DNA from 2 places in the Bacillus cihuensis genome. Region 2 is predicted to be linked to the other one. Evidence: riboswitches for the same ligand, from Rfam matches in the RefSeq annotation. Region 2 holds a riboswitch; the other holds the start of a gene.
What was found. Region 2 has a riboswitch for cyclic di-AMP ahead of V179_RS0105190 (cation:dicarboxylate symporter family transporter). Riboswitches for the same ligand answer to the same signal wherever they lie in the genome.

Region 1: linked by a shared signal. The riboswitch ahead of V179_RS0116195 (APC family permease) and the one ahead of V179_RS0105190 (cation:dicarboxylate symporter family transporter) in region 2 are both predicted to bind cyclic di-AMP.

The regions. Positions count from the first base shown of each region.
Region 1 covers NZ_KI632495.1:2,179,526-2,189,064, forward strand. The annotation lists gene V179_RS0116180 (helix-turn-helix domain-containing protein) at 1-685, shown strand, start outside; gene V179_RS0116185 (amino acid permease) at 1,034-2,371, opposite strand; gene V179_RS30770 (hypothetical protein) at 2,750-2,893, opposite strand; cyclic di-AMP (ydaO/yuaA leader) riboswitch at 3,056-3,199, shown strand; gene V179_RS0116195 (APC family permease) at 3,356-5,182, shown strand; gene V179_RS0116205 (MFS transporter) at 5,493-6,692, shown strand; gene V179_RS28120 (nuclear transport factor 2 family protein) at 6,871-7,176, opposite strand; gene V179_RS0116215 (hypothetical protein) at 7,316-7,510, opposite strand; gene V179_RS0116220 (LysE family transporter) at 7,719-8,303, opposite strand; gene V179_RS0116225 (helix-turn-helix domain-containing protein) at 8,421-8,975, shown strand; gene V179_RS0116230 (GNAT family N-acetyltransferase) at 9,218-9,539, opposite strand, start outside.
Region 2 covers NZ_AYSD01000028.1:34,707-44,245, forward strand. The annotation lists gene V179_RS0105170 (UDP-N-acetylmuramoyl-tripeptide--D-alanyl-D-alanine ligase) at 250-1,629, opposite strand; gene V179_RS0105175 (D-alanine--D-alanine ligase) at 2,042-3,121, opposite strand; gene V179_RS0105180 (hypothetical protein) at 3,514-4,281, opposite strand; gene V179_RS0105185 (histidine phosphatase family protein) at 4,869-5,480, shown strand; gene V179_RS0105190 (cation:dicarboxylate symporter family transporter) at 5,548-6,783, opposite strand; cyclic di-AMP (ydaO/yuaA leader) riboswitch at 6,912-7,052, opposite strand; gene V179_RS0105195 (efflux RND transporter periplasmic adaptor subunit) at 7,210-8,457, opposite strand; gene V179_RS0105200 (hypothetical protein) at 8,473-9,135, opposite strand.

The DNA of each region.
Region 1 (9,539 bases), on a different contig from region 2:
TACTGAAAGTAAAACGATGATTGAGGCTAGATATCAATTTGAGAAGAGATTAATGGATGCAATTGCAAGAGGAGACAAGGAAGAAATCGCTCGGATTGTCAAAGAAAGTAATAGCCTTATCCATATTTCTGATCGAATCCCTGAAAGTCCCATTAGATCGGCCAAGAATATGACATTAGTTATGAACACAGTGTGTAGAAAAGCTGCTGAAAGAGGAGGAGTCCATCCCATTTATATTCATACTATTTCAGAAAAATTTGCTATCTTGATTGAAAGAGCACCGAATCTACCCCATTTAAAAAAATTGGCCATCGTGATGCTAAATGAGTACTGTGATCTTGTCCAAACATTTTCAACACGTAATTATAGCTCCCTCGTCAAAAAGGCAGTTGAATATATTCATTTACATCTAGAAAACCCTTTAACGCTTCATGATCTCGCTGCTACTTTACATGTGAATCCTTCGCATCTTTCTCGCAAATTCAAGGCAGAGACGACTATGAATATCATCGATTATATCAACCAAAAAAGGGTGGAAGAAGCGAAGTTGTATCTACAAAGAGGAAATGTATCGATTACAGAAATTGCTTTTATGGTCGGATTCAATGACCTTAATTATTTTAGTAGGGTGTTTAAAAAAATGACATCATTTACCCCATCGCAATATATGAAACGGTTCACTTGAAAGAGCTACTCTATAATTTTAAGGCATTGTATAACAAACTAAAAATCCTAAAACTGTTTATGCTGAGCAAATGAACAAATTAATCTATTGCGATTGAAATATTTCGCACCATCTTTAATTTTTTTGAAATGACTTTAAATGCGAAAGCCCAGGGATTCATTGAATTCCCTGGGCGGTTAATTTTATCCCGCTTTAACGGGCAGTAAAACCCCCACCTCAAGGCTTAGAGGAACCGAAGAAGCGTAGGTGAGGGATAACTGCCCGTAAAAGCCCGATTGGTTCAACTAACAACCAGTGGGGGATGAAGAAAACCCCCACTGATTGAAGTTTCACTTTATGAAGTCAGCTTTACTTGTTTTGTTTCTTTATAAATGAAAAGATGGAAAGTAACCCCACAACTATCAGACAGACTGTGGTACCAATCACATTTTGTTTATTAAAAATAAAAGCAATAAAGATAAGAGTTAAAGCCATGATTGCAAATATCGTTGTGTATGGGTACCACTTCACACGGAAAAACGGTGTGTCTGTGTATTGTTGACGAAGCTTCAATTGTGCACAACAAATACTTATCCATAATAATAAGACGGTACAACCAGGGATCGTCATAAGGTAGCTTATTACCTGATCAGGAGTCATGTAGGATAAACATACACCAACTAATATGCATAATGTAGTTAACACGATTCCTTTAAGCGGAATTCCCTTTTTGGTTGTTTTTGAAAATGCCTTAGGGGCTTCCCCAGTTTGAGACATAGAAAACAAAGTTCTTGATGTCGCGTATATCCCTGAATTTGCAGCAGACAGTACAGCTGTTAAAAGTACGAAATTCATAACATGGGCAGCTCCTGGAAGTCCTGAGATACTAAATACCTGGACGAAAGGACTTTCTACTGTTGATACTTTGTACCAAGGTATAATGCCACAAATAATAAGAATGGGTAAGATGTAAAATAAGATGACTCGCCATACGGTTCCTTTAATTATTTTCGGTAAGACTTTCTTCGTGTCTTTAGTCTCTGTGACAGCTATACCAATTAATTCAGCACCTCCATAGGAAAACATGACAACCAAAAATGCGCTTAATGTTCCGCCGATTCCATGCGGGAAAAACCCGCCATGTGCCGTATAATTAGAAAGTGAAACTGGAATGGAACTCGGGAAAATCTCTAGAAGAATTAAAGAACCCAAAATGATAAAAGCAACTAAAGCAATGATTTTAATACCTGCAAACCAAAACTCGAGTTCTCCGTAGTATTTTACTTGAAACAAGTTTATTCCTACTATTAGGGCCGTACAAATTAAACTTAAAAGCCATAATGGTACAGATGGAAACCAATATTTCAAAAAACTGCCAGACGCTAACAACTCAACAATGGTCACAATAATCCAGTTCATCCAATAGAGCCATCCTACGATAAAGGAGATACGAAATCCAAAAGCTTTATTGATTAAATGTTGCACGTTTAAATTAGGATAAACGGTAGCCATCTCTCCTAAAGCTGCCATTACAATAAATAACAATAGTCCCCCTATTAAATAAGCTATTACAACACTTGGACCTGCCATATTTAAAGTATCTGAGCTCCCCATAAATATTCCAGTTCCTATCATTCCTGCTAATGCAATAAACTGGACATGTCTTGGCAATAAGCCCCTACTTAAATCTTGATGATTTTCCCCCACGATGTTCATACCTTTCTTTCATTTGTTATATTTTCCATTGTTCTAATTAATATCTGTTTAATATTACATCAAAATCAAATCGCATTTTTATATTTTAGCGCTTTTTAGTGTTAAAGTAATTTTATATTAATATAACATAATGTAGGAATTACAATCTAAAGTGGAGTTGGTCCCCTTCATTATTAATCGAAAGTAAACTATTAAATCTTTCCCGCTATTCCAAGAGATTTAATAGCGATAAATGGTCAAGCACCTCAAAAATAGACACACTGAAATAAAATAATCTTTGTGAATCCGCTTTCTAAAAGAATGAAACACATAAGATCATAAGATCATAAGGGAAATTATAGCTGCATATTTAGGGATTTTTTACAACTTCTATTCTTCTATTTTATTACTCAAATCGTTCGTTATTAGATCCTCATCTTTTTCCTTTATAGGGAAACCAAATTCTCGGTTAATCTTTCTCACTACTTCATTTAAAAACTCATCTGATAATAAGGGATTATTTTCTTTAAACATGTCATTCCTCCACACTATCTTGATATATTATTATGTAGTGTTCACACAGGGAGGAATATCATTCATTTTGAAGAGAGAGCTACCCTTATAGTACTTAATAAACTTTACATTTTTTTCATTTACTTTTTTTACACGCGGGAGTATGATAATCTCCAGTTTCAAATTTCTAAATTGCTGAAGCCATATGGTACGGGGGAACCGTTATTGTGGGTTGTTACATAACCCAAGGGGTGAATCCTTTTAAGGTAGGGCTACTCAAGGTCCAAATCCGACAGCTAACCTCGTAAGCGAATATTGAGAAGGAAGGTGAAACTTGTGAGAAGAAAATTGATGTCTACAGGTCTATTCAACTGTGACTTGTAGGTATGTTCCCATTTTATTTATGTAAACGCTGCTATTCACCGAGATAATTATTTCAATTACAGGGAAATATACGTTTATAACAATTTGGTGGTGAAAACAATGATTTCTTCAATAAAGAGGTTTTTAATTGGACGGCCGCTTAAATCAACTGAATTAGGGGAACAGAGGCTTAGCAAAACAAAAGCATTAGCGATCCTTTCTTCCGACGCATTATCATCGGTTGCATATGGTCCAGAACAAATATTGATTGTCCTTGTCACAGTTGGTGCTACAGCATTTTGGTATTCGATTCCTATCGCCATAGGGGTATTAATTCTATTAACGGCTTTGATTTTGTCTTATCGACAAATCATCTTTTCTTATCCTTACGGTGGAGGTGCTTATGTAGTATCGAAGGAAAATTTAGGTATGAATCCAGGGTTAATAGCGGGCGGTTCTTTGTTAGTGGACTATATTTTAACTGTGGCAGTAAGTGTGTCTGCAGGTACCGATGCCATCACATCTGCTTTTCCTGCATTACATTTTTATAATGTAGAGATTGCCATTATTTTTGTAATCTTTATTACCCTCTTGAACTTACGAGGTGTAACCGAATCTGCTTCTATTTTAGCCTATCCAGTCTATTTATTTGTTTTAGCGGTATTGATATTAATTGGAGTAGGTGTTTACCATATCGTTTCGGGGCAAGTTTCTCCTGCCTTGCATACACCAATCGGTACACCGGTAGCAGGAATTAGTTTATTTATCCTCTTACGAGCTTTCGCATCAGGTAGCTCTGCATTAACAGGGGTTGAAGCCATTTCCAATGCTATACCGAACTTTAAAAATCCAGCCCCTAATAATGCTGCTAAAACACTGATGGCAATGGGGGGATTTCTGGCTGTTTTATTTACAGGAATCATATTCTTAGCTTATTACTATGGAATTGCTCCTAACGAGAAAGTAACTGTTGTCTCTCAAATAGCCGAAGATACATTTGGCAGAAATTTTATGTATTACTTTATACAAGGTACTACTGCTTTGATATTAATCCTTGCAGCCAATACGGGATATTCTGCTTTCCCTTTATTAGCCGTTAATCTTGCTAAAGATAAGTTTATCCCAAGAATATTTACCATTAGAGGTGACCGTTTAGGCTATTCGAATGGAATTATGATACTTGGATTCGCTTCTATCATCTTAATTATTGCTTTTAAAGGACGTACAGAACATCTTATCCCACTTTACGCTGTCGGTGTATTTATTCCATTTACATTATCCCAAACGGGAATGATTGTTAAATGGATACGCGAAAAACCTAAAGGATGGATCACAAAACTAACGATTAATACAATTGGTGCCCTGATTAGCTTTATTGTTATGCTCATGTTCTTTTTAACTAAATTTGCACAGGTATGGCCAGTCTTAATTTTTTTACCTATTATCATTTTCGTCTTCTACCAAATTAAAAAGCATTATGAAGCAGTAGGTGACCAACTTAGGGTTGCAACTTCTGAGCTTTCCGTACCAATTGAAGGCAATGTAATGATTGTACCTGTTGCTGGCATCACTCAAGTAGTAGAGAACTCATTAAACTATGCTAAATCTCTCTCGCCAGAACAGATTATTGCCGTTTATGTGGCTTTTGAAAGAGAAGATGAAAAGAAATTCGCAGAAAAGTGGAAAATGTGGCAACCTGATATTAGACTTGTGACACTGCATTCTTATTACAGAAGTATCATTCAGCCACTGACCAAATTTATTGATATCGTTGAACATAAAGCAAGTGAGTCGAATTATCAAGTTACAGTCATTATCCCACAATTTATCCCTAAGAAAGGCTGGCACAATATTCTTCATAATCAATCAAGTTTACTGATTCGTACAATCTTGCTTTATCGCAGAAACGTAGTGATCACTACTGTGCCTTACCATCTAAAAAAATAAAACTGTTAAATGGGTAATGATTTTTAGGTGGCTTCCCTTTCAAGAAAAGCCACCTTTTCTTGAATCTCAAATTGTACGGTATTTAAATTGTATTCATCCAATAATAGCCCACTAATTCCCATAAAAGTCTTTTCATCTCCTTAATTCCAATATGCAGATGATATAATCCGACTAAATTATCCATGTTAGACAATCCTTTCTAATTGACAACAATCCACTAAAAACTATACGATAGTTAGCGTCCCTAAAAATGAACCATGCCAAGCTAATGGTTGGTATGAGTAACTATTGAAAGAGAGAGAGGCTATATATGTCAACAGAACAACGTAAAAAAATGATCGTTCTTATGATCAATATGTTTATAGCAATCGGAAGCTTCGGTATTATTATTCCCATTTTACCAGCGTACTTAGCATCCATTAATCAAGGTGGAGTTGCTGCTGGACTCATGATTGCTATTTTTGCAGGAGCACAACTTATTTTTTCACCAATTGCCGGAAAATGGACGGATCAATACGGTCGTAGAAAGATGATTATCTATGGGTTAGCTGGTTTGACTCTGTCTATGTTTATCTTTTATGCCGTTAATTCTATTTGGTTGCTTTATGCATCTCGTGTTGTCGGTGGAATAGGTGCTGCTTTACTTATCCCGGCTATATTTGCTTATGTAGCTGATATTACGACATTCGATCAACGCGCAAAGGGAAATAGTTTAGTTTCAGCCTCTATGTCACTCGGGATTGTCGTTGGGCCAGGGATTGGTGGATTTTTAGCTGATTTTGGTTTAAAGTTCCCCTTTTTAATTTCAGCTCTTGTGTCACTTGCTTCTGTTATATTTTCAATTTTAGTTTTAAAAGAAAGTGAAACGAAAGAAACAGCACAAGCTACGAATATGGCTGATGAAGAGTCCATGGCTCGTCAAATTGTCATGTCAACTAAGAAACCTTATTTCATTCCGCTTATTATTACACTCGTATTAAGCTTTGGGTTAATGGCCTATGAATCGATCATCGGTTTATATCTCGACAATCAATTTAGTGCAACCCCTCAGGAAATTGCCACGATGATAACAGCTACAGGTATCGTTAGCGTTATCGTCCAACTATTTGTCGTGGATCGAGTTGTTCGTCGCTTTGGAGAAATTACAGTATTAAATATTTTTATCGGCATTACAGCAATCGGATTTCTACTTTCTCTCTTTGCTTCAGATTATGCGTTTTTCTTTGGTATTTCACTCATCATCTTCCTCTCTACTTCCATCCTTCGACCAGTCTTAAACACACTGATTTCTAAGATGGCAGGGAACGAGCAAGGCTTTGCGATGGGAATGAATAACGCATACATGAGTATTGGCAATGTGCTCGGACCGACACTTGCCGGATTGATGTATGATATACGAATTATGTATCCATTCGTATTAGGTCTAGTTCTCTTAGTGATTACATTATTCATTACGATGGCTTGGCAGAAGCGCTCTGTTCACGCGAAGACATTGTCGAAACAGTCGTAAAGCTGATTAATATAAAAATATAAGTGGTTGATCCAATAAAGGGCTGATTTCACACGCTATCTACCATTTGCGGTGTCATGCAAACGATGTGTAGTAGATGTGAGTTCTGATCCTTTCATTATGGCGCAACCACTTATTTTTTACGATATCTTTCAAATAATTGTATTTCATAAATTGATCATTCCGAGCTTTTTATCGTACCTTGATGAAAAACCATCTGCCATCTGCCATTTATCTGTTTCCATACCGAGCTCCTTAAACTTTCTTTCATTCTCGTTTTATCTTTCAAATCATACATCGTTAACACTGTATCTGATGTTAAACGTTTAATCTCAAAATTCAATATATACATCTGTGGTGTGGCAAGGCCTTCCATGCAATCCTGTTTATTTTTCATCTTACCAGAACTTGTAAACTCAATAAAATCATCTGCCAATAACTTATCAAGTTCTATTTTCGATTGACGAACTTCTGGTGTTAGCAATTGTACTTCTAAATCATAAAAGAGCTTTTAATGCATTACTACATTCCATAATTTAATATCTCCTCGTATATAACAGATTCCGATTGCTTTTTTACACAATTGGGCTATTGTATGTTATGAAACAACAACACTATTATTATCAAACTCTCTCTTTTTTTAAAAAATTGGATAAAAACACCATTATTAATCCAATTCCAATATAGATGATTGCTGTTACTTGACCTGGGATAAATGTAGAATACTGAAATGCACCGGTGATAGGAGCAATGCCAAACATAAAAAATAAATAACCTCCCCAAAATAATAGTTTTCCCCATAACGAATGTTTTTTCATCTTTTCCTCCCCTTTGTATTTTTTTAAAGTATTTTATTTTAAGTAACTTCTGTTATAGCGAAGGATTAAATCGTTATTCTTATACGTCACAAGTTCTTCCACTTTGATTATACTATATATTCCCAATTTCAACTTATAACATCTTTTCAACGATCAACAAAAAAAAGAGCTGCCGCAGCAACCCTTTAAAAAATTTGAGCACCCTATATTATCCTATAAGAATTGTAACTGCACTATACACTAATAACAAAGCCATAATCAGATTAAACTGACTTCTATATTTTGTTAGGAACATTTGAAACAAGGAACCGAACATACTCCAACACATCGTACTTAGAAAACCAACAAAAGCCAAAAATATTGAAAAAGATAATAAACTGAAATTTGAACTGTGATAAGGAAGAATAAAAGTTGAAATGGCCGTTATGCCGTATAAAATACCTTTCGGGTTTACGAATTGTAAAAGCATACCTGAGTAAAAACTGTTATACTTATCATCTTCATCCTTCTGATCCTGATTTTTACTCATAACGATTTTTATCGCCAAATAGACCATATAAACCGCAGCTAGAATTGTCATCGCAAATTCAATTTTGGGAATGAAGTTTTTCAACAAAAGGTTAAAATAACTACTCAATATCATGATAACAAAAAAACCTGCACCTACTCCTAAACAAAATTTAAGTGTCTTTTTAAAACCGGATTTATTCGCAAATAACATCGCCATAATATTATTAGGACCTGGTGTAAAACTTGAAATAATAACATAAAGCAAAAATGATAATATCGGCATAATCTTGTCCCCTCCGAAACGTATGTTATAATGACTAAAACGAACACTATAAAGACTTATAATTACTTTTTATTGTACAATACGGTCGTTATATTGTAAATATAGGAGGTGTATTTCATGGAGGAAATCAATCTTATTATTGCAAAAAATTTAAAAGCTTTAAGAGAAGAAAAAAAGTTAAGCCTTGAGAAGGTCGCTGATTTAACGGGAGTAAGTAAAACAATGATTGGTCAAATCGAAAGAGGCGAGTCAAGTCCGACTATCACAACGATCTGGAAAATTGCCCATGGCTTAAAGATCTCATTTTCCGCTTTAATCAATAATCCGCAGCCAGATACAAAAGTTATTTTAAAAAGCGAAGTTCAAGTATTATCTGAAGATAACGGGAAGTACCGAGTATATCCTTATTTCTCTTTTCAAGAAGATAGACGCTTCGAAGTATATTCAATCGAGATAGAAAAAGGTGGGTTTCTAAGTGCTGATTCGCACGGCGAGGGGACTGAGGAATTTTTAACTGTCTTTGATGGTGAATTAACTGTCAATGTCAATAACATTGAATACAAAGTAAGCAATGGTGATTCTATCAGATTCAAAGCTGACAGACCTCATTGCTACCATAATTCAGGGGAAGTATTAACACGATTAAGTATGACCATTTATTATCCAGCTTAAAAATAAGTTGTCGCAAAAGGAAGAGTTCCTTTATGCGACAACTTATTTTTACTCCTCACGAGTTTATTTGCGGGGTGCGAAAACTGAAAAAACATGGTAAATCATTGGCTTATTCTTCACCACTTAATTTGCTGAGACAATTCGCATATATTTTCCTTCGGGGGGTGTCCTTTATTCAGCTTTATCAAGGTCTTTTCTTCCGCTTTCCTAAGAGCTTTTCCTTCACCAGCTTTATATAGACTTTACACGTTTAAGACCATTCTAACTGTCTTTAAGAGATGACCATCAAAGTTATCATCAAATTCTGCGACTACTTCAAACCCTTTAGCTTTATAAAAGATTTTTCCAATTTTATTCTCTTTTTCTACATTTATAAAAATTGCTTTGACACCGGCTATGTTTTTAATGCCCTCATTTAATAAAGCAGTACCTATTCCTTTCCCTTGATACTCAGAGAATAAATAAATGGCTCCAAGTTCAGTTTCTCCTCCTCCTTTTACCGGAGAATAGTTTGCAAAACCAACGATTTTCCCTTTAACTTCTGAAACAAAAATAATAGATTGC
Region 2 (9,539 bases):
GAATCTGAAACTCAAATGAAATAGGTCATTAATATCCAAATAATACATAACTTTGTCCATGTTAAAACACGCCCGTTAACTCTTAACTTAAGTGAGTTTATTCGTCAGATACCCAATTCATCATTTAAATCAAAGGGCCAAAAAGAAGGGTCATACCCCGCAACAACTAAATAAAGTATAAGAAACGTGTATGATTCTTTACATACTGATTTAGAGTGCGAGGTCAGACCCTTATGAGAAATCCCTTATTTAATTTTGTAGAGCTTGAACGATTTCTTCTAGCTTCATCCCTCTTGAGGCTTTTACTAAGATTAAATCATTTAGCGACGTACGCTCTTTTAAATCAGTAATTAATGCGGTTTTATCTTCATACGAAAACACACGGTCTACAGGGAAAGATTTACGAGCTCCTTCAGCTATAAAATGACCAAGTGAACCATATGTAAAGACTGCATTAATTTTGTCTGGCTGAATGATTTTACCAATATTTACATGGAACTCTTTTTCTTGATTTCCCAGTTCTAACATATCACCAAGGACTAGGTATTTACTTTGAAACCCTTCTAGAGTTTCTACCAGCTCAATCGCAGCCTTCATTGAAGTTGGACTTGCATTATAAGCGTCATTAATGATTTTCTGCCCTTTTGCTCCTGCAACCAATTCCATTCTCATGTTGGTTAATCGGACCGATTCAAACCCATTTCTTATATGAGTATCATTTACGCGCAATAGCTTGGCTACAAGCATGGCGGCTAACGCATTTTGTACATTATGAACCCCAAGAACCGGAATTGTATACGGTTCCCTAAAATCCCCATTTATTTCAAAAGAAGTACTATTATCGGTTTGAGTAATCGAGATTGGATACAGGTCGTTTTTGTCTTCTCTTCCAAAAGATACAACGTGGAGATTCGTTAAGTCCCGTTCAATTCGATCCCGTAATAACGGTTCATCCCCATGATAAATTAGCGTTCCACCCGCTTTAAGACCTGCAACGATCTCGAGTTTAGCATTCGCAATTTCTTCTCTTGAACCAAGATCCAATAAATGTGACTCCCCAATGTTCGTAATAATAGCCAAGTCTGGTTCGGCGAGTTTGGAAAGAAATTCAATTTCACCACGACTGCTCATACCCATTTCTAAAACGGCCACCTCTGTGTCTTCATCCATTCCTAAAATAGTTAATGGAAGTCCAAGATGGTTATTAAAGTTTCCGCTCGTTTTATGAACGCGGTACATTGTTTGCAATAAAGCTGCTACCATATCTTTCGTGGTAGTTTTTCCATTACTCCCTGTAATGCCAATTACTTTACAATTGAGTTGCTTTCGATATGCCTTCGCTAAATCTTGTAATGCTTTTTCTGTATTCTCTACCATGATACATGGAAGTCCTGCTGGTGGCTCTCCCGCATCCTTTTGCCAAAAAGAAGCAGCTGCTCCCTGTGAAATGGCTTTTTCTACAAATTGATGTCCATCAACCTGTTCTCCACGAAGGGGGATGAACAAGTTGTTAGGCTCAATATGTCTAGAATCAATTGAAACTCCTGCCGCTATAATAGATTCAAAATCTGTAATGTTATTCAATCCACCGACCATTTCATGGATTTGCTTTAACGTTTTTTTTAACATCTTGTTCCTCCTAGGATTTTAGAAAATTGCGGCTTATCCCTTAATATCAAACTAGTTCAGTATGGAAAATGAATAACCCAAGAGAGTTTTCACCACTCACTATATACAGCTTTATTGTGACATGTATACGTCATATAACGATATATAGGAGATTGAGGGTCTGACCCTTGTTATGAGACAGACCCTTTCCACTTTTTATTTTAGGCTCTGTTAAACTTGCCTGATGATTGAAACGAAGGGCGTTCACTTTCCTCGGGCGGTCCGGAAGCCTCCTCGGCGCTGTGCGACTGTGTGAACTCCCTTTGGCTCGCTTTTCTAAGCAGGAGTCTCACTCCTTTCGCTCCAATCAACATAGTGCCAAGATCAACAACGAGGTTTAACATAGCCTTATTTTAAATTGCTGGGCAGTCCATCAAAAGCTATATTTAATCTTCTGCTTTTCTTCATAACGTTCTTGCGCCAAACTTACTAATGTCTCGATTAATTGAGGATAGTCTACTCCTGTATGTTTCCATAATAAAGGGAACATGCTAAACGGAGTAAAGCCAGGCATTGTATTTACTTCATTAATATACATCTTTCCTTCTTTTGTTAAGAAAAAGTCAGCGCGAACTAATCCAGAACAATCAAGTGATTTGAAAGCGGAAATAGCCATTTCATTTAAAGACTGATAGTTATCTTCAGATATATCAGCTGGAATGACCATCGCAGTATCACCATCTTCATATTTTGCTTTATAATCATAAAAATCTTTTTTCGCAATAATTTCGCCAGCTACCGAACACTTAGGATGATCATTGCCAAGAACGCCAAGTTCAATTTCACGGGCAACGACCCCTTCTTCAACAATGATTTTCCGATCGAATTGGAATGCCTCAACAAACGCTGTTTCAAGTTCTTCCCTGTTGACACATTTGCTAATTCCAACGCTCGATCCAAGGTTAGCCGGCTTAACAAAGCATGGATAGCCTAGTTCTGCTTCAATCTTATCATAAGCACTGGCTTTATCTTTTTCCCACTCAGAACGAATAAACCACGTATATTTAACTTGAGGGAGACCTGCTTGAGCAAAAATATTCTTCATGATTACTTTGTCCATGCCTGCAGATGAGGCAAGAACTCCATTTCCTACATAAGGTAAATTTAATAATTCTAGCAACCCTTGAACAGTACCATCTTCTCCATTCGGACCATGAAGAAGCGGGAATAGACAGTCGAATCCTTCATCTCCATCCTCCTTGGAAACTTGCCCAGCTGACTGCATCGCGAAAGGTGACATGCTAGCTTCAGCAGATAATGTAAGACTTTTCACATTCTCAACTGGTCCGGTCAACTGTGGTCCCTTTACCCAAGACCCTTCTTTCGTTATGTATATCGGGTATATATCAAATTTCTCTAAATCTAATGCTTTAATGACCGCTAAAGCTGTTTGTAGTGAAACATCATGTTCAGCTGACTTCCCGCCATAAAGCAGTCCAAGTTTTGTTTTCATTTTCATTAAACCTCCATCACTCATTTCACTTTATTATTGTAACACCTTACTCTTCAGTTAAAAACGAAAAAGAAGCGCCGATTGATAACTTACCTAAACATACCAATAATTCTATCGTATATTCCTTACATCTTATGTGGCAATAGCACGGACTACACCTTGGATTATCATGTTTTACTTAAATAGCTAACATAAAGTGAATATAACTAGAGGGGACTTCTTCATCTCCTACCTATGCTTCTTCGATTCCTCTGAGTCATAAACGAGGGGCTTGACTTTCCGTTAATGCGGAAAAAAAAGGAGACTGACCAAAAGCTAGGTCATTCTCACTCTATCCATTTATCAGAATGAAAATCATCAATCACGAAATGTTCACTTGCAAATAAGATAGTTTAGTTCAGAATAACGCTCCATTCTTTAGTCTTTCGATGTAAAACAATCAAGGCTTTTGGCCGTTTATTTTTCAAGTCATTAAATCCGTCCATCATATCATCCATATTAATATAGTCCCCAATAATCCAACCTGGAATTTCTATTTTTGTCCTAGAATGCTGAACATCCTGGAAGGAAAAAACAACGCCCTCAGAGGTTAACGGGATGATTCTTTGAAGCACTTCAAAAGGAATTTCTGGATACTCCCTTTTTTTCTTTAAACCTAACCAGTTTCTTTCAAGCCGTAATGACTCCAGTTTCAGCATAAGTAAATTACCAAAAACTTGAGTTAACACATCATGGTTTCGAAAATAAACCTTATTAAACCATCCGTCATCATGCGCGAGATAAACAAATTGATTATTCAGTTTTCCAAAAAACGGTGGTCGTAAGTGTGTCTTGCAATGACCAATATACAAAAGTTCGGCAATTTCTTGACCATTTAATTCATCAAGTCCTGCTTCTTCTTCAAAATCAATCCAACAAAAATCACCATACCCATATACATTATCTTTCAGGAGCTTTTCAACATCTTCATTCGGAACAAAATCCAATAGTGTATTCCTATTAAATTCTCCATCATCGTATCCATGTTTCAATAATAAAAGGTTAGGTAAAGGCCCTTCATAAGAGTAAACAAATTCCCGAAACGTCACGCCAGAGAAAATTGCAAATCGCTCAGCAGGCTGCAGGTGTATATATAAAACGTCTCTAATCTCATTTTTCATGATACCAATACCCTCCGCAACAGTTACTGATGATAAATTGAAACTTCAAAGAGTCAGAGTTCACATCTCCCACTGATTGTTAGTCCCGGTCTAGTGTCGCTAAACCTCCGCGCAACGTAGATAAAGCAACAAGATTAACTAAGGTTCAATGAGTCACAGACTAAGTACACCGCGTCCTTTGGTCTATCGTCTGTGGGAGCAAACTTGACCTCTGCGTAACTCACGGTAAGTTTCACTGTTTCTCACCAATTGAGCATTTACGGGCAGTTGATCTCCTACTTGTATTCCCTGAAAGTCATGAAGTGGCAGGCATACTGTTCATAAATGCGGGATAAAACTTAAACTGGCGAAACTATCATCTATTATCACTATAATCATTTTACCAAATCATTTGAAATAATGTGACAAAACCTCCAAGTTATTCATAACCTCCATTTCACTATTCACTATAATACTCTTTGTCCTGCCCATACATTCCCACTCATAGTCAATATTGTTACACTGTATAGATCATGTCTTTTGATTTATTCAGAGAATTTATCAATAATAGATTGGAGAAATATACTAAAAAAAGTAAGGAGACTATTATGGTTACCATTTATTTAGTTCGTCATGGTCAAACCGAATGGAATGTTACAGGAAAGATGCAAGGCTGGGGAAATGGAGAATTGACCGAATCTGGTATCCGTGATGCACTTTCACTAGGGAATAGACTTCAGGATATTCCAATTGATGTGATCTATTCGAGTACAAGCAAACGAGCCTACCAGACAGCTGAGTTAATTGCTGGTGAACGTACTGTCCCAATTATTAAAGATGATCGATTACGAGAAATGTCCTTTGGCGATTGGGAGGGGCGCCTCAGAGAAGAAATTGAGAAAGAATTTTCTGCTGAATACAAAGCTTTTTGGGAAACACCGCATTTATATGAACGAAACAGCGGAGAACTATTCACAGATGTATGGAAACGTGCTGAAGAGATGTATAAGGATATCATTGCTAGCCATCCATCAGAAACTGTTTTGATAGTTTCACATTCAATTTTTCTAAGAATACTTACAGCTTATTTAAGAAAATTATCTCTTGATAAGCTTTTTACCCAAACCTATATTGGAAATGCCAGTTTAACGAAAATTCAAGTTACCGATGGAATCCCTGAATTTATTTTCGAGGGCGATCGCTCTCATTGTGAAGAGTAAATAAAAGATTTAATAGCAAAAAGACAGCTATTGGATTTCACTCCTTAAGCTGTCTTTTTTTCAAAAGTTATGAAGCTTTTTCAGGGTTGAAGTTACCTTCCCATTTAGAGATAACAATAGCAGCAAGAGAGTTCCCAATAACATTTACCACCGTACGGCCCATATCAAGAATACGGTCGATTCCGGCTATAAATGCCAACCCTTCGATAGGAATTCCAACTGTACCTAGTGTAGCTAATAATACAACGAAGGAAACCCCTGGTACACCAGCAATACCTTTAGATGTCACCATTAATACTAACATTAACGAAATTTGATCAGCAATGCTCATATCAATGCCATACATTTGAGCAATGAAAATTGCAGCTAACGCTTGATACAGAGTAGAACCATCAAGGTTAAAGGAGTAACCAGTCGGTATGACAAAAGAAGCAATATGCTTAGGACATCCCGCATCTTCAACCTTTTCCATAATTTTCGGAAGTACGGCTTCAGAGCTTGCTGTAGAAAATGCTAATATAAGCTCCTCTTTGAGTAGTTTTATTAATTTAAAAAGACTATAACCAGCTAGTTTCGCAATGATTCCCAAAATAACAACCACAAAGAAAATCATTGTTCCGTATACGGAAATCACCAATTTACCTAGAGGTATAAGAGATTGTAATCCAAACTTAGCAACAGTGACTCCAATCAAGGCAAACACGCCGAAAGGAGCAAATTTCATAATTTGGTTAGTTACATAGAACATCGCATCTGCTGTTCCTTGAAAGAATGCCAATACCGGCTTCCCTCTTTCTCCGATCGCACTAATCCCAAGACCAAATGCAAGAGAAAAGAAAATAATGGCTAGCATGTCACCTTGAGCAACTGCAGCAATTGGATTCGTTGGTACAATATTCACAATCGTATCGATTATTGATTCGCTTTCCTTTGCCTCTGCTGTATCAACATAACTGCCGATATCTGTTTGGTTAAGCTCCCCCATATTCACGCCAGCGCCTGGCTGTATAATATTAGCAGCAATAATACCTACTATAATCGCGATTGTCGTTACGATTTCAAAGTACAAAATCGTCTTACCGCCAATTTTCCCTAGCTGTTTAATATCACCGACACCTGCAACCGCAACAATAATACTTGCTACAACAATCGGTACAACAATCATTTTAATTAAACGAAGAAATATATCGCCAATCGGTTGTAAATAAGATGCAATCGTTGGACTACCATAAAAGATAGCTCCCACGATAATCCCTAGAATTAGACCAATTAATATTTGGCCGGCTAAACTTATTTTTTTCATCTAACATCCTCACCTTCTGTATATTCTTTGCTAAAAAGCAAGTGTCTCGGCAAGGGAAACAACATAGAAGCTTTCACACAATAAAAAAAGACACAATAGGTGTCTTTTTCGCGTGAACAAATAACATTTTGTTCCCTCTAAGACGCTGACGAGGTTAGCTGTCGGGTTAGGACCTGGAAACACATGCCCTTTCATAAGAATTCACCCCAAGCGGTACAGGACCACGAAATTGGTTCCCCCGTTCTTTTAAGATTAAGCGGAAATTACATTATAATAAAATATTATATTAAAAACACTAAACTGTAAATATTTTTTATTATACTTCGGAAAGGAAAATAACTCTAGAATAGTCACGCACACGTTTTTTCATTTTATTTTCACCCTCCAAAAAGGCATACACTTTAAATAGCTTGAACTTTAGTTCAATTATTTTTCTAACAAACCTATTAAAATGAAACGAAGTTTTTGACGTTTGGATAGCTCATTATATGCCGAAATTTTTACTTTTCCAGCTTGAAGGGGCGTGATAAATGCAGACTTGTTATAAGGCAAGCTTTTCGCATCACTTATAATAATAGCCCCCAATTCTATTCCATCTTTCACTTCCTGAATACCAGCAAATTCAAGACCAGTTGCGATCACTTCCTTTGTAACCGTACCGTTCCCATTCAATCTGTAGACAGATGGCTTTTTATCTAAATCAATCGCTGTTTTCGGCAAAGATGGTACACCCTTCGCTTCCGCAGTCACCACAGATACTCTCACTTTGGAACCAATTATTAAAGATTGTGGATCTTCTTTCATAGTTGCTTGAAAAGCATATTTACTTCGAGTTCCAACAGAAGCTTCAGTTTCTGGAAATGGCTGAATTACGGATATTAATCCTTTAATTTTCTCTTTTTCATCCTTCTGTTTAGCAATAATTTTCATGCCAGGTTCTGTTTTTTTCACTTGTTGCTCATTAAAAAAACCTTCAATTGCTAACGTATTTGAAGCAATTGTTACAATTGGAGAGCCTAATTGTTTATTGACCTTCTTCACAATTCCTTCTGTTTCACTTGCCGTCATTGCTGTATCGCCATGTTCATCCAGATAGTTTAATTGACTTTCAAAAGCTTTGATTTTCTCTTCTAGCTTCTTCTTCTCTAATTCCTGTTTATAGATTTCTTGTTGAATCGAACTTACGATTAATGTAGATGAATCATATTCATTTAAGAGAAATCCAGCCTCTTTAAATGCATCTCTTTCTTTAGCAGATGGAGCATCTGGAATGGTTTCCTGATAGCTAGATAGCTCTTCAATATACTCTTCAATCCCCTCTATTTCTCCCTCATAGCGACTCTTCTCCGTTTCAAGCTCGTCCTTAACCTGATCTAGTTTAGGCGTTATGTATTCAAATAAAGGTGTACCTGACGTAACCTCGTCTCCTTCCTTTACAAGAAATTTTTGAAATTCTTTATCTTGATCATTGAAATAATAATTGTACTCTTCTAATGGTTTAATCACCGCATCTGTTTCAAATCTTTCTATGATATCGACTTTCTTAACTTCAGTCCAATTCCGAGCTAATAATGTCCGAGTCACCTTACTATCTTTTTTCTCAATTAAAAAAAGATTCAAAGCAACGAAACCCGAAGCAAGCACAGCTAGTGTACCTACTTTCCATTTTTTCATACCGTACTGCCTCCCTTATAAAAACACACGAACATCGATGTAAGCCAAAAACGCTGCTACAAAATAAGATGCCAAGTAAAACACACAAATCAGAATGAGTGGGATGTATTTATTTTTATCAGTAAGCTTTTGTAAATAGAAATAGTTGACGCATATAATTGCCAGCTGAAATATACTGATTTCTCCAAAGAAGTGAATAAAATATTCATTAGAGATACTATACTGACTAATCACTCCTAATGAAAACGGATTAGCACTTTGGTTTAAGTTCATCAACAAAAGAAACGGTAAATACACTACCTTTTCTAACAAGTGCAATACAAAGGCAATCATCTGTACAACTGCAACTTTTTTAAATGGAATATCTAAAACGGCCCAAAAAACAACTGCAGTCACCAACACATAAAAGGTTGGATACAAAATGCTCGCCACTAACTTTCCAGCTATCACTAGAAGTTTACCTGTTTCATATTCACTTTCTCCTAGCTTAGTTATTTCTTTTGACATGGATTCTGATCCTATTCCAAAATTGGCTCCCAAAAGAAAGATAAGAGCACTGCATACATACAATATTACAAGCCTACTGCCGAAACGAGTTATTCCTTCTGCTTGTTCTAATTGATATCTGTTTGTTCTAGGCTGTAACAAGCCCTTTAATAATTGAACTTGATAGGTCATATTCGCTCCCCTTGCTAAAGTAAAATCTATTTATCTACTATTCTATCTCAATTTGGAAGATATTGAGGAATAATGACAAAAAGTGAAGATTAATACACCTAATTATAATACTTACTTCCTCCCAGAACTATTATTCAATTAGATTTTAACTATTTTTTACCCATATACAGATAAAGTGAAACTTCTAACAGTGGTTTTTTCATCCTCCACCGATGGAAGTTTCACTTTATAGTCAATATTATAAGGGAAACAAAGAAGTTCCAAACTTAATCGAGAAACACTATAGGTTAGTCGGTCCAAGTAATGCATAAACAAATACTTTATTGGCAATGTTGCAAAAAATCCATCCATGGCAGCCTCTTCATTTAACATCCCTTAGAATTATTACTAATTCATTTAATAGC